One region of the Ferdinandcohnia sp. GQ5 genome, then DNA from elsewhere that is predicted to be linked to it. Evidence: riboswitches for the same ligand, from Rfam matches in the RefSeq annotation. Region 1 holds a riboswitch; each other region holds the start of a gene.
The links. A riboswitch is a leader RNA that binds a small molecule or an ion and turns the genes downstream of it on or off. The one in region 1 is predicted to bind S-adenosylmethionine.
Positions count from the first base shown of each region.

Region 2: another riboswitch for S-adenosylmethionine. It lies ahead of AC6CHV_RS19880 (iron-containing alcohol dehydrogenase family protein); the one in region 1 lies ahead of AC6CHV_RS16995 (aliphatic sulfonate ABC transporter substrate-binding protein).
Region 3: another riboswitch for S-adenosylmethionine. It lies ahead of AC6CHV_RS19650 (Fur-regulated basic protein FbpA); the one in region 1 lies ahead of AC6CHV_RS16995 (aliphatic sulfonate ABC transporter substrate-binding protein).

Region 1 is NZ_JCAXEW010000014.1:45,302-49,310, reverse strand. Features, by position in the region: gene AC6CHV_RS17010 (aldo/keto reductase) at 1-361, opposite strand, end outside; gene AC6CHV_RS17005 (hypothetical protein) at 469-627, shown strand; gene AC6CHV_RS17000 (Crp/Fnr family transcriptional regulator) at 675-1,178, opposite strand; SAM riboswitch class I at 1,529-1,638, shown strand; gene AC6CHV_RS16995 (aliphatic sulfonate ABC transporter substrate-binding protein) at 1,756-2,751, shown strand; gene AC6CHV_RS16990 (ABC transporter permease subunit) at 2,802-3,632, shown strand; gene AC6CHV_RS16985 (ATP-binding cassette domain-containing protein) at 3,652-4,009, shown strand, end outside.
Region 2 is NZ_JCAXEW010000018.1:24,461-28,469, reverse strand. Features, by position in the region: gene AC6CHV_RS19890 (endo-beta-N-acetylglucosaminidase) at 1-181, opposite strand, end outside; gene AC6CHV_RS19885 (alpha-hydroxy-acid oxidizing protein) at 651-1,793, opposite strand; SAM riboswitch class I at 1,940-2,057, shown strand; gene AC6CHV_RS19880 (iron-containing alcohol dehydrogenase family protein) at 2,152-3,261, shown strand; gene AC6CHV_RS19875 (MetQ/NlpA family ABC transporter substrate-binding protein) at 3,325-4,009, shown strand, end outside.
Region 3 is NZ_JCAXEW010000017.1:116,737-120,745, forward strand. Features, by position in the region: gene AC6CHV_RS19640 (TetR/AcrR family transcriptional regulator C-terminal domain-containing protein) at 1-597, opposite strand, end outside; gene AC6CHV_RS19645 (SDR family oxidoreductase) at 786-1,544, shown strand; gene AC6CHV_RS19650 (Fur-regulated basic protein FbpA) at 1,640-1,837, opposite strand; SAM riboswitch class I at 1,921-2,024, opposite strand; gene AC6CHV_RS19655 (NAD(P)-dependent oxidoreductase) at 2,436-3,071, opposite strand; gene AC6CHV_RS19660 (Rrf2 family transcriptional regulator) at 3,213-3,665, shown strand.

The DNA of each region.
Region 1 (4,009 bases):
CATCTGGACGATGTAAAAGTAAAACATCAAGATAGTCCGTTTTAAGACGTTTTAAGATTCCATCTACGGAATTAAGTATATGTTCTTTTGAAAAGTCAAACATTCCTTTTCGAATGCCACATTTGGATTGAAGAATGATTTTCTCCCTCACGTCATCGTTCATATGTATCGCATCTGCAAAGATTTCTTCACAAGTGCCACTTCCGTAAATATCGGCATGGTCAAAAAAGTTTGCTCCGTTTTCTAATGCCGTTTGTATAAACGCTTCCGCCTCAGGCTTTTCTAATGAGTTGATTCTCATACACCCTACTGCTATAACAGGAACCTCTAGTGAACTAGTGCCGAGTTTTATTTTTCGCATTGTGTTAAACCTCCAAGTTTTAATATAGGAATATTATTACTGTTACCCATTTCTAGTTTACATATTTCGCTATTGATTGGAAAGTATAGATAAAAGGAGGTTAAGTAATGAACCAAATAAAACGCTTATTCATGCTGTTATTATTAGCATTTCCGATGTTTTTCTTAATGGGTTGTGGGGATGACGAAAGACCTGAGGAAGGCGAGGAAATTGAAGAGATTGAAGAGGAAGATGAAATCGGTGACGGCGAGATTGATGATGAGTAGAATATAAAAGGAGTTCTCCCAAAATCGGGTAGAACTCCTTTTTTTAGTTATGCAGTGGTTGTTGCTGTTTTAGTATCTTTTTTCGTATGAATTCGTTTTGTTAAGAATGGTACTGCAAATCTATCTACACCGTAGTAGTATGTTGCAGCGCCTGCAAATAAGAGAATAACTGCTAATGTGTAAAGTACTGGGTTTGTGCTAACTGTTCCAGCAAGTAAGAAGTTTAGGTTCATGAATGCCCCTGCAATTAATGCTGGGATTGTTGCAGCACCTAAGATTAATCCAAGTCCAACTAGAACTTCTCCCCATGGAATGAGTACGTTAATTATATCAACGTTTGGAACGGCAAAGCCTTCTAGGAATGTTGCATACCAACCTGCTACTGCTGGGTGTTCGCCACCAGCCTTTGCAAGTGCTCCTTGGAGGAATCCGCCTGCGTCAAATCCTCCAGTCAATTTATGAAAACCAGCTTCTAGCCATTGAATACCTAACCATACACGTAATACTGTCCAAATAACTGCCATTTTAGGTCCTTTTAAGAATGTTCTCATCTTAATCTCCCCTTTTATTTTATATTGTGAAGTTATTCACAAGTTGTTATAAAAAAATATGATCGTTTTAGCTGCCAGCTTGGGTAGTTAGTTTGTGAAGTCTTTCACTAACTTTCTACACCCTTAATATACTATGGATTTTCAATTAAAGCAATGGGCTTCACAAATATGACACAAATGTTTTTTGATTGTATTTATAGTCTCAAATTTAACGTTTTGTATAGGGAATGATTATAATCACCGAAAATTTTAATAAGGGAAAATTTTTCAAAAAGTGTTTGACTTTGGGTATTTTACACTCTATAATCCATTTATAAAGTAAAACTAGAACGTATTAATTTAATAAAGGACTCTTATCCAGAGCGGTGGAGGGACATGGCCCTACGAAACCCGGCAACCTTCAAGATTATTCTTGAAAAGGTGCTAATTCCATCAGGTAAAATTACCTGAAAGATAAGAGGAGGAAAAAAGCCCTCTTCTTACTAGAAGGGGGCTTTTTTCATCGTTAGGATATGCAAGTTAGAAGTTGTATTAGTACTATTCCTAGTTTTCCTATAAAAATACTGGAGGTACAGACATGAAGAAAATAAGCGTTATTTTTATTGCTGTATTACTGTTGATTGGAATTGCAGGTTGTTCGAATAGCACAAGTAAAGCGAGCCAAGGAAGTGAAAAACCTAAAAAAATCACATTAGATTATGCTTTTTATTCACCTACGAGTCTTGTGTTAAAAGAGTTTGGGTGGGCTGAAGAAGCATTCAAAGAAGAGGGAATTAAGGTTGAATTTGTTCTAAGTCAAGGAAGTAATAAAGCATTGGAATTTTTAAATAGTGGAAGTGCAGATTTCAGTTCATCTGCAGGCGCAGCGGCTCTAATGGCAAAAGCAAAGGGTGCTCCAATTGAATCGGTGTATATTTACTCAAAGCCAGAGTGGACAGCGTTGGTCGCAAATAAAGATTCAAAGATTCAAAGTATAAGTGATTTAAAAGGAAAAAAGGTTGCTGCAACTATCGGAACAGACCCATATATTTTCCTATTACGCGCCCTTAATGAGGAAGGGTTAAGTCCATCAGATGTTGAAATCGTTAACCTCCAGCATGGAGATGGAGCGGCCGCGTTATCTTCTGGTCAGGTGGATGCATGGTCGGGGTTAGATCCTCATATGGCAAGAGTTGAATTAGAAACGGATGCGAACCTTTTTTACCGCAATGCAGATTTTAATACGTATGGAACCTTAAATGTGCGTTCTGAGTTTGCGGAAAAATATCCCAATTACGTAGAAGAAGTCATTGAGGTCTACGAAAAGGCTCGTAAATGGGTTTTAGAAAATCCAGAGGAAACAGCGGAAATTTTGGCAAAGTCCGCAAATATTGATATTGAAGTTGCTAATAAACAATTAAATGAACGAAATGATTTTTCTAATCCTGTTCCTGGTGAAATACAAATTGAGGCATTAACCGAAGCAGGTAAGGTGCTTCAAGCACAGGAAATCATCGGAAAAGATGTTAAATTGGATCAACTGGTTCAGGAATTGATTAATCCTACGTTTGCCGAAAACGTAATTAAACAATAGGGATTGTGCCTCTTTCAAAACGGCACTTCCTCGTGATAGGAGACGGTAAAATGAGCACAAAAGGCGGAGCGTTGACTAGACAAATTAAGGTGAAATCGAAGCGTGAGTTTGTATTATCAGGAAGTCTAAAAGTAGTTCTACTTGGGAGTATCATCCCGGCTATTTTAATCGTGGTTTGGCAATATTTAAGCCACATTGGTGTACTTGAAGGTCATCTTATGCCGGCACCAACGGTTATCCTTGCGAAAATAATTGAATTTGCTGGAGATGGAAGTCTGTGGGGCCATATTGGGATTACGTTATATCGCATCTTTTTTGGGTTTCTCATTGGGGTAGTTGCTGCTGTTATATTTGGTTCATTGGTCGGCTATTTTAGAATTGCTGAACAGTTACTAGACCCGATGATTCAGGCTTTCCGTTCGATTCCGTCCCTTGCTTGGGTACCTCTTTTTATCTTGTGGATGGGGATTGCAGAACCATCAAAAATTACACTAATTGCGGTTGGGGTATTTTTTCCGGTTTATTTAAACATCGTGTCAGGCATACAGGGTGTTGACCGAAAGTTGATTGAGGTAGGGAAAATCTATAATTTTTCATCGTTTGAGTTAATTAGAAAGGTAATATTGCCTGCATCCCTTCCTTCTTTTCTAGTTGGAATCCGAAGTGGGCTTGGGCTAGGTTGGATGTTTGTCGTTGCAGCTGAATTAATGGGTGCTAGTCAGGGGATTGGATATTTGCTTGTTGTTGGCCAAAACTCCTATTCTCCTGAGACGGTCATCGCAAGCATCGTACTATTTGCGATTTTAGGTAAAATAACAGACTCCATTTTGAAGAAAACAGAGGAAAAAACTCTTCACTGGCAGGATAGCTTTGTGAAGTAGACCTGAAAGGATGAATTAGATGCTGGCAGTTCAAAATGTCTCTAGAACCTTTTCGAATGGTACGACAGGGTTTAAAAATATAAATCTTGAAACAAAACAAGGTGAAATTGTGGGAGTACTAGGTACGAGTGGGTGTGGAAAGAGCACCTTATTACGTGTCTTATCTGGATTAGATTCGGATTATACAGGTACGGTGAAAATAAGCGGGGACATCATTAAGTCCGTTCATGAAAAGGTGGGCGTTATTTTTCAAGAATCACGTTTAATGCCATGGTTGACAGTATTAGAAAATATCTCGTTTGGTTTAAAGAATGATAGTAAGAAAAGTGAAAAAGCCCAGGAATATGTAAAGTTAGTAGGATTGCAAGGATTTGAAA
Region 2 (4,009 bases), on a different contig from region 1:
ATGGAGTCTGGCTACGGTTATAAATAGCATCTTGATCCTTATCTGGTGCCCAGTCTAAAAGTTGTTCCGGATACCAATAGGATGATTCCGGCTGTTTAGCAAAGGTTGCACTTGGTGCCAAAATCATAATACACAAGCAGAAAAAAATACCCATCCAGAAACACTGCTTTTTTTCAAACATATTCCTTCTCTCCCTTTCCATTTCATTTTTCTATCTAACGAAGCTTAAAACATGCCCTCTGTTCTATGCCTCCCTACAAAGTTAATGAAAACACTTACAAAATAAAAGGTCCGTATTTACTATCTTCTATTAGCTGCTTTTTCTATTAAAATAGGGGTGATAACCTCCCCCATCAGTGATTTTTTATTTTATAGAAGCTTTTTCCATTATTTCTAAAATTACTCCATAAAAACACCCATCCCTTTTTTATATAGGTAAAAATACATGAGCATTAGTTACCATTACCAATTTCCTAATCATTGAAAGATAAAATGTATTAAATTTAGTAAAAATATAGATAACCAATTTTCAAGCCATATTAAAAGCCTTCCGATTCGCTCGGAAGGCATTCTAACTAATTCAATTTTTGGATATAAACAAAATGTTGATGATATCGGACAAAACTATAAATATATTAGACAAACCCAAATTATGATTTAATTAGTCTGAGTGTTTTAAGGTCTTTTACACTAGATGCACCAGCCAATGCGATGGAAACCTTTGTATCTTGAATAAAGTTGCCAAGCACCTTCTCTACACCTTTCTGTCCTGCAGCTGCAAGTCCATATACATACGGTCTGCCAATAAAGACCGCATCCGCCCCTAACGCAAGTGCCTTAACAATATCAGAACCTCGTCGAATCCCACTATCAAATAAGACAGGAATTTCACCCTTTACCTCTTCCACTATAAGTGGCAATGCATCAATGGCTGAAATGACACCATCAAGCTGCCTACCTCCATGATTGGAAACAATAACTCCATCTACACCATTCTTAACCGCAAGTCTAGCATCATCCGAACTAAGAATCCCCTTTATTAAAATTGGCAATGAGGTCCGTTCCTTTAAATCAGCGACATGAGTCCAGTTAAGTGAAGGATGGTGAATATTATCTAAGATTCCTTGAATAATAGACTCTAAATCTTGACTATCTAAAGAGGATAAGAATACCGAATCCTGTTCATAATTCGCTTTCCCTACCCCAAGCTTTAATGGTGAAAAACGATTCTTCATATCTTCTTCTCTCCAGCCCATCATAACTGTATCAACAGTTAAAACAATTGCTTCGTAACCCGCCTCCTCTGCTCGTTTAACCATATTAAAGGAAATCTCCTTATTATTTGACCAATAAAGTTGAAACCATTTTGAGCTATTACCGGATACCTTTGCTACATCTTCAATCGAATAGCTTGAAACAGTGCTTTGGACAAAAGGCACATGACAAGCAGCGGCTGCTTTTGACACTGCCAATTCTGCCTCTTCATGTGCCAGCTTTAACATTCCAACCGGGGCAAGTAAAAAAGGATGGGGGTATGTTTTTCCGAACAAGGTGATGCTTGTATCAATATTTGATACATCCCGTAAAATCCTTGGTACTATGGAATACTTGTTAAATGATTCTTGGTTTTGTCTCAAGGTCACTTCGCCACCTGCTCCTGAACGAACATACCCAAAGCCTCCAGCAGACATTTTCTTTTTTGCCTGCTCCTCTAATTCCACATAGGAGACCGGAAAATATTCATCCTTCACAATATTCTCTATGTACGCATCTTTAACTTTTGATATATTCATTGTATAAAGCCTTCTTTCCATATTTATTGTAATTACCCTACTACTTAAAAATGGGGTAGTCAATTGGAGTTTTGACAATTTAGAAAAAAAAGATTGACTTACCTTTTAAACAAGTTTAATATCAAAATAATAAATTTCATAACAATCTCTTATTAAGAGCGGCTGAGGGACTGGCCCTGTGAAGCCCGGCAACCATTCATGTTAAACGAAGACATGAACAGGTGCTAAATCCTGCAAAATACAATGTATTTTGAAAAATGAGAGAGGTGCTACTTCTAAAGTATATCCATGCCTCTCTTTATGAGAGGCATTTTTTATTATCTGGTAAATTACTTAAAAGAATGGAGGGATGAATTATATGTCAACACAAACAGTAAAAGGAGCACCCGGTCATTTTAGAATTGGTGAAGGGATCCTTAAGGAACTAGAACCCCTTTTATCTGAGTTAAAGGTTCAAAAAATTCATATAGTATGCGGTAAGAAGGCCTGGAATGCAGTATCCACCTATTTGCCTGAGAAAATAACCAATTCCCCTATTTCGAGCTTTACTTTCATTGAGGGTCACTGCACTTTAGAAAAGGTTGAAAGTATTTCTAATCAGCTATCAGTAAACTCAGTTGATGCAGTTATTGGCATCGGAGGCGGAACTGCACTAGACACTGCGAAGGCTTCAGCAATTAATGCAGGTATAAAATCAATATTGATTCCAAGCATTGCATCTACATGTGCGGCATGGACTCCACTTAGTGTCTTTTATGACCAAAATGGAGTTTTTACACACTACACTGAATTCCCTCTTGCCAATACCTTAGTACTTATTGAGCCTGCTGTTATTGCCTTAGCTCCAGTAAAGTACCTACGAGCAGGAATTGGTGATACACTAGCGAAGTATTACGAAGCAGAGGCATTAATTTCTGCGTTTTTCAAAAATCAAGAGCTACCGGTTTGGCTAAAGGTTTCAAGGTTCTCAGCATCTATTTGCAGAGATGTTCTACTACAGGATGCCACAGCAGCTATCCAATCTACCTCTGAAGGAAGTGTCTCTGATGAACTGGTTAGAGTAATTGAGGCCATTATTATGACTGGCGGTATGGTCGGCGGCTTCGGTGGAAAGGCAGGAAGAGTAGCAGGAGCACATTCCATTCATAATGGCCTTACTGAAGCAAACCAAGCCAAAAACTTTTTACATGGTGAGCTTGTTGCATATGGAACTCTGGTCCAGTTAGCTCTAGAAAATAAAGAACAAGAGCTTTTAAGACTATCAAGCTATTATCATGAATGGGGACTTCCAGTAAATTTAAAAGACTTAAATATTGATCCGGAAAACAAAACTCTTTTGGAAGCAATAATTAAAAAGGCAACTCTCCCACAAGAATCTATTCATTTTATGGATATAACTATTTCAAAGGATGCACTATTATCAGCTATAAGTAAGGTGGAAAATCTTACTTTCTCTAGAGTCAATTGATAGAAACAGAATAAGCATAAATACAAGCCATAATATTAACATAATACGAAAAGAGGAATAAACATGAAAAAGTGGTTATTTGCTAGTTTATTAGTTTTAATTATCTCGGTTCTTGCAGCCTGCGGTGAAAGTAGTTCAAGTGGTTCAAAGGACGAAAAAGCAGAAGGTTTATATAGTGACGAAAAGCTGGTTATTGGTGTAACTGCAGGCCCTCACGAACAAATTCTTGAAAAGGTAAAAGAACTTGCTGAAAAAGAAAACCTAAATATTGAAATAAAAGTCTTTACCGATTATGTTATGCCAAATATTGCTTTGGATGAAGAAGAGCTTGATTTAAATATCTTCCAAACTGAGCCGTACTTTAATGCATTTAAAGAAGACCGTAATTTGGACCTTATAAAATCGTTTGATACTGTTACATTCCCAATGGGTGTTTATTCATTAAAGGTGAAGGATGTTTCAGAGCTAAAAGACGGTGCTAAAATTGGATTACCTAGTGACCCTACAAACAGCGGACGTGCACTACTTCTATTTGAAAAAGCTGGATTTATTAAGCTGAATCCAGATACCGGAATCAATTCAACTGTAAAGGATATTGTGGAAAATAAAAATAATTATGAGTTCATTGAACTTGACTCTGCACAAATCGCACGTCAACTGGAAGAACTTGATGCAGCAGCTATAAATACGAACTTTGCTATTGAAGCAGGTTTTACACCATCCGAGGATGCCATATTTATTGAACCTA
Region 3 (4,009 bases), on a different contig from region 1:
CACTGGTTTCACAACAGTATCAGCCCTATTGTATTTGACTATTTCGAGGAGTTGTTCTGCCATGAATTGTGGACTGTATTTAAACCCGCCATTAATCCATTCTACGACCATCCCTAATATTGCATATGCTTGGTAATTGGCGTGAATCTCCCTATCAATTTTTGGATTGGTGAGTACCTCATGCAAGTCAGTTAAGACGAGATCCTTTAAGACGGTACAAAACTTATTTTGAAAGCCTGTTAAAGTGTGTGTTCTGACGATATGTGTATAAAAATTTGCGTATTTAAAGACATGGTCAAATATTTTTACCGCGGACGTAGATAGTTTTTTAATTTCCAATACTTCAACACCTTTATAGGGTTCCCGATAAGATTCAATCAAGTCAGTGATGACTTCATCCATAATCTCATGTAGAATATCTTCTTTATATTGAAAATGCTTATAAAATGTACCACGATTTAGGTCCGCAACCCGTACAATATCTGATATCGAAATCTTCTTTAAGTCTTTTTCATTCATTAAGGATAGTAATGCATCTTTTATTGCTCGCTTTGACTTTACAATTCGGCGGTCAAGATAGTCATTATTACTAGACATAAACATCCTCCCATGTTTGATAAAACAAAAATACTAGACAAATTCATATATATTTGTTTATTAGTAAACACTTAATCATGTTTTTGCTGATTGTAAGCGTATTATTCTTCTTATTATACTATAGGTAGTTGTTGATTAACGTACAACTGTTTATTAAAATGCATTCTATCATAATTGGAGGAATGAACATGAGGCTAGAGAAAAAAGTAGCAGTTGTTACAGGTGCCGCTTCTGGTATGGGAAAATCAATTGCAATTCTGTACGCAAATGAAGGTGCAAAAGTAGTCGTTTCAGATATTAATATTGAAGCTGCTAATGCAACTGTTGATGAAATCAAGATAAATGGCGGAGAAGCTATCGCTGTTATGACCAATGTTGCAAAAGAAGAAGATATTCAACACTTAATTAATTCTGCTGTAACGAAGTATGGAACAGTAGATATTTTAGTAAATAATGCAGGAATTATGGACAACTTTGAACCAGCTGGAGAAATTGAAGACGAGAAATGGGAAAGAATTTTTGCGGTAAATACAACGAGTGTAATGCGCGCAACCCGTAAAGTACTGCCAATCTTTTTAGAGAAAAAGGCTGGGGTTATTATCAACGTAGCATCTGCAGGCGGACTTCAAGGGGCAAGAGCTGGCGCTGCTTATACCGCCTCTAAACATGCGGTAGTTGGATTCACGAAAAACACCGGTTTCATGTATGCTCAAAGTGGGATTCGTTGTAATGCGATTGCACCAGGCGGTGTTGAAACTAATATCAGTGCTTCGATGACTGGCAGAAGTGATTTTGGAATGGGCCGTATTATGCCAGGATTGGCTATCAATCCACGTACAGGTAAACCGGAAGAAATCGCAAGTATTGCACTATTCCTTGCATCAGATGACGCAAGTTTTGTCAACGGAACAGTCATCACCGGGGATGCGGGTTGGACAGCATATTAGGAAATGAAAAAGCTTGGGTCACATATGGTGATCCAAGCTTTTTGGCATATTTTATTCTAATTTCAAACAAGTTTTGTTCCTTCAAGGAAAGACTTTTAAAAGTTTTTCCAACGTATTGATCCGTAACCAGTATGTGGATGTCCTTTAGATTGAATTTTAAAGTATTCATGTTCTAATTCGGGCAGGGATAATTCAAATAGATGTTTTCCATCTTTTTTATACATGTTACACGCAATTAGTTTCCGAATGATCTCATTTTTACGTTTCTCAACAGTTTCTTTTAATATAGCCATAATCATCTCTCTCCTTTCGTAATTGGCTTTCAAAAGACCCAATAACAAGATAAGAAGAGGCTTTTTTATGATTAGGGTAACCTCACTTATCTTTCAAGCTTGTTAGCTTGCAGGATTTAGCACAGTATTCAACGAATCTGTTGCTGAGGTTTCACAGGGCCAGCCCCTCCACCTCTCTTGATAAGTTTTTATAAGTTTGTACAAATGAAACACCCTAGACGTAATGGATGTTATTTATAGTTTAACCATATTATTCCGATGTGTCTACTTGTATTTATGAAATTTTGCAAAATGTAATGATTTCGTAAAAAATAAGTTCGCGAAAAGGGGGCATAAAAAAGAGACAAGATTCATAACCCAAGGGGTTAATCAACCTGTCTCTCAATTCCAAATTTGATTTTAAGATGAAACCAAAAGGGTCCTCTGTAGAAATGACTTCGATTTCTGCAGGAAATACTTTGTTTTTCATATGTTTGCCTCTTAAAAATAATAGAATAAAAGGCATAGGATGAAATAGACTTCCGTATGACTGTGGGGATAATTAACAGGAGGTACCGCATTGTCCTGTTCTGGACAAGGAACCTGTCCCTGTGTCCCATTAAGCTTCGCCGACGACTGTAAATCTTTGGTTAAGGTGTTTGGGGTTTTCGATTTCGTCAATTACTGCGATGGCAAAGTCAGCGTAGCTAATGTAGCTTTCGCCTTTTGAGTTAACGAGTAAATTGTCTTTACCAGTTTGATAAGTACCAGTTCTTTTTCCCTCTGAATCAAATACTGCAGATGGACTGATAAATGTCCAAGTGATATCTGCTGTTTCTTTAAGTTCTTGAAGATTTCGTGCTTGACCATTGGCTGTTGGTTTTACAAAGTCTGGAAACTCTGGTGTGTCGATGAGTTGAAGAGTTTTTGCCTCATCAACATAAAGACTTCCTGCACCACCAACAACTATGATTCTTGTATCTGTTCCTTTAACAGCCTCAATTAATGCATGGCCGGCATCTACGTGGGCTTGTTCTTCTCCAAGTGGCGCACCAAAAGCATTAACTACTACATCGAGATCCTCAACATCAGCTTTTATTAATTCAAAAATATTTTTTTCTAAAACAGATACTTGATTGTTCTGTATTTTAGATGCATCCCTAACGATAGCTTTAACTTCATGTCCTCTTTTAACTGCTTCTTTTAAAATTAGGCTTCCTGCTTTACCATTTGCACCAATAATTCCAATTTTCATTATAGTTACCTCCTATGTCGTTTAACTTGTAATTATATTGATTACATGTAATGATTATAGTTACATGTATAGTTAATGTCAATACATTCAACTTTTAGGTATAATAAACGTACGATTAGGAATGAAAGAAAGGTGACAGCGATGTCCATCAGTAGTAGATTTTCTGTTGGAATTCATATACTTTCCCTCATAAAGTTATCGAAAGAGGGGGAATGTTCATCAGGATTTTTAGCATCAAGTGTAAATACAAATCCAGTAGTTATTAGAAAAATTATGGGAATGCTTAAAAAAGCAAACTTAATTGAAGTACACCCGGGAGTTGCAGGTGCAAAACTCGCAAGAAAATCAACAGAGATTACAATGCTAGATGTCTATAAGGCAGTTGATGTAGTAAGAGAAGGAGAGCTGTTTAGCGTCCATGACAATCCTAATCCGGAATGCCCCGTCGGCAGAAATATTCAATATGCCATTGAACCCTTATTTGTACAAGCTCAATTCGCTATGGAGAAAATCTTAGCAAACGTAACCCTAGAAGACATCATAAACGGCATCAACGAAGTTGGGACAGAGGGACAGGTACAGCGACCCAAATGAGATATGAATATTTTAGGTTCATAAAGAGGGTGTCAATCCATGTTGGATTGACACCCTCTTTTATTTTTTAGGATAAGCAATATTTCATAACACACTGGGTATTAATTGAAATGATTGGAGCGGATGGAACGAGACTCCTGCGGGAATAGTGAGCCTTGTGAGACCCCGCAGCGAGGTATGAGCGAGGAGGCTTGCGGATCGCCCGCGGAAAGCGAGTGCCAGAAGCGGAAATCACACCTTTTTCCACTGATAAACATTATTAAGTTAATAGCAACAATCTTTTAGAAAAGAGCATTTAATAAAATAAATCACTAAATATGACTGGAGTTTTGTTTAAAAGTGGA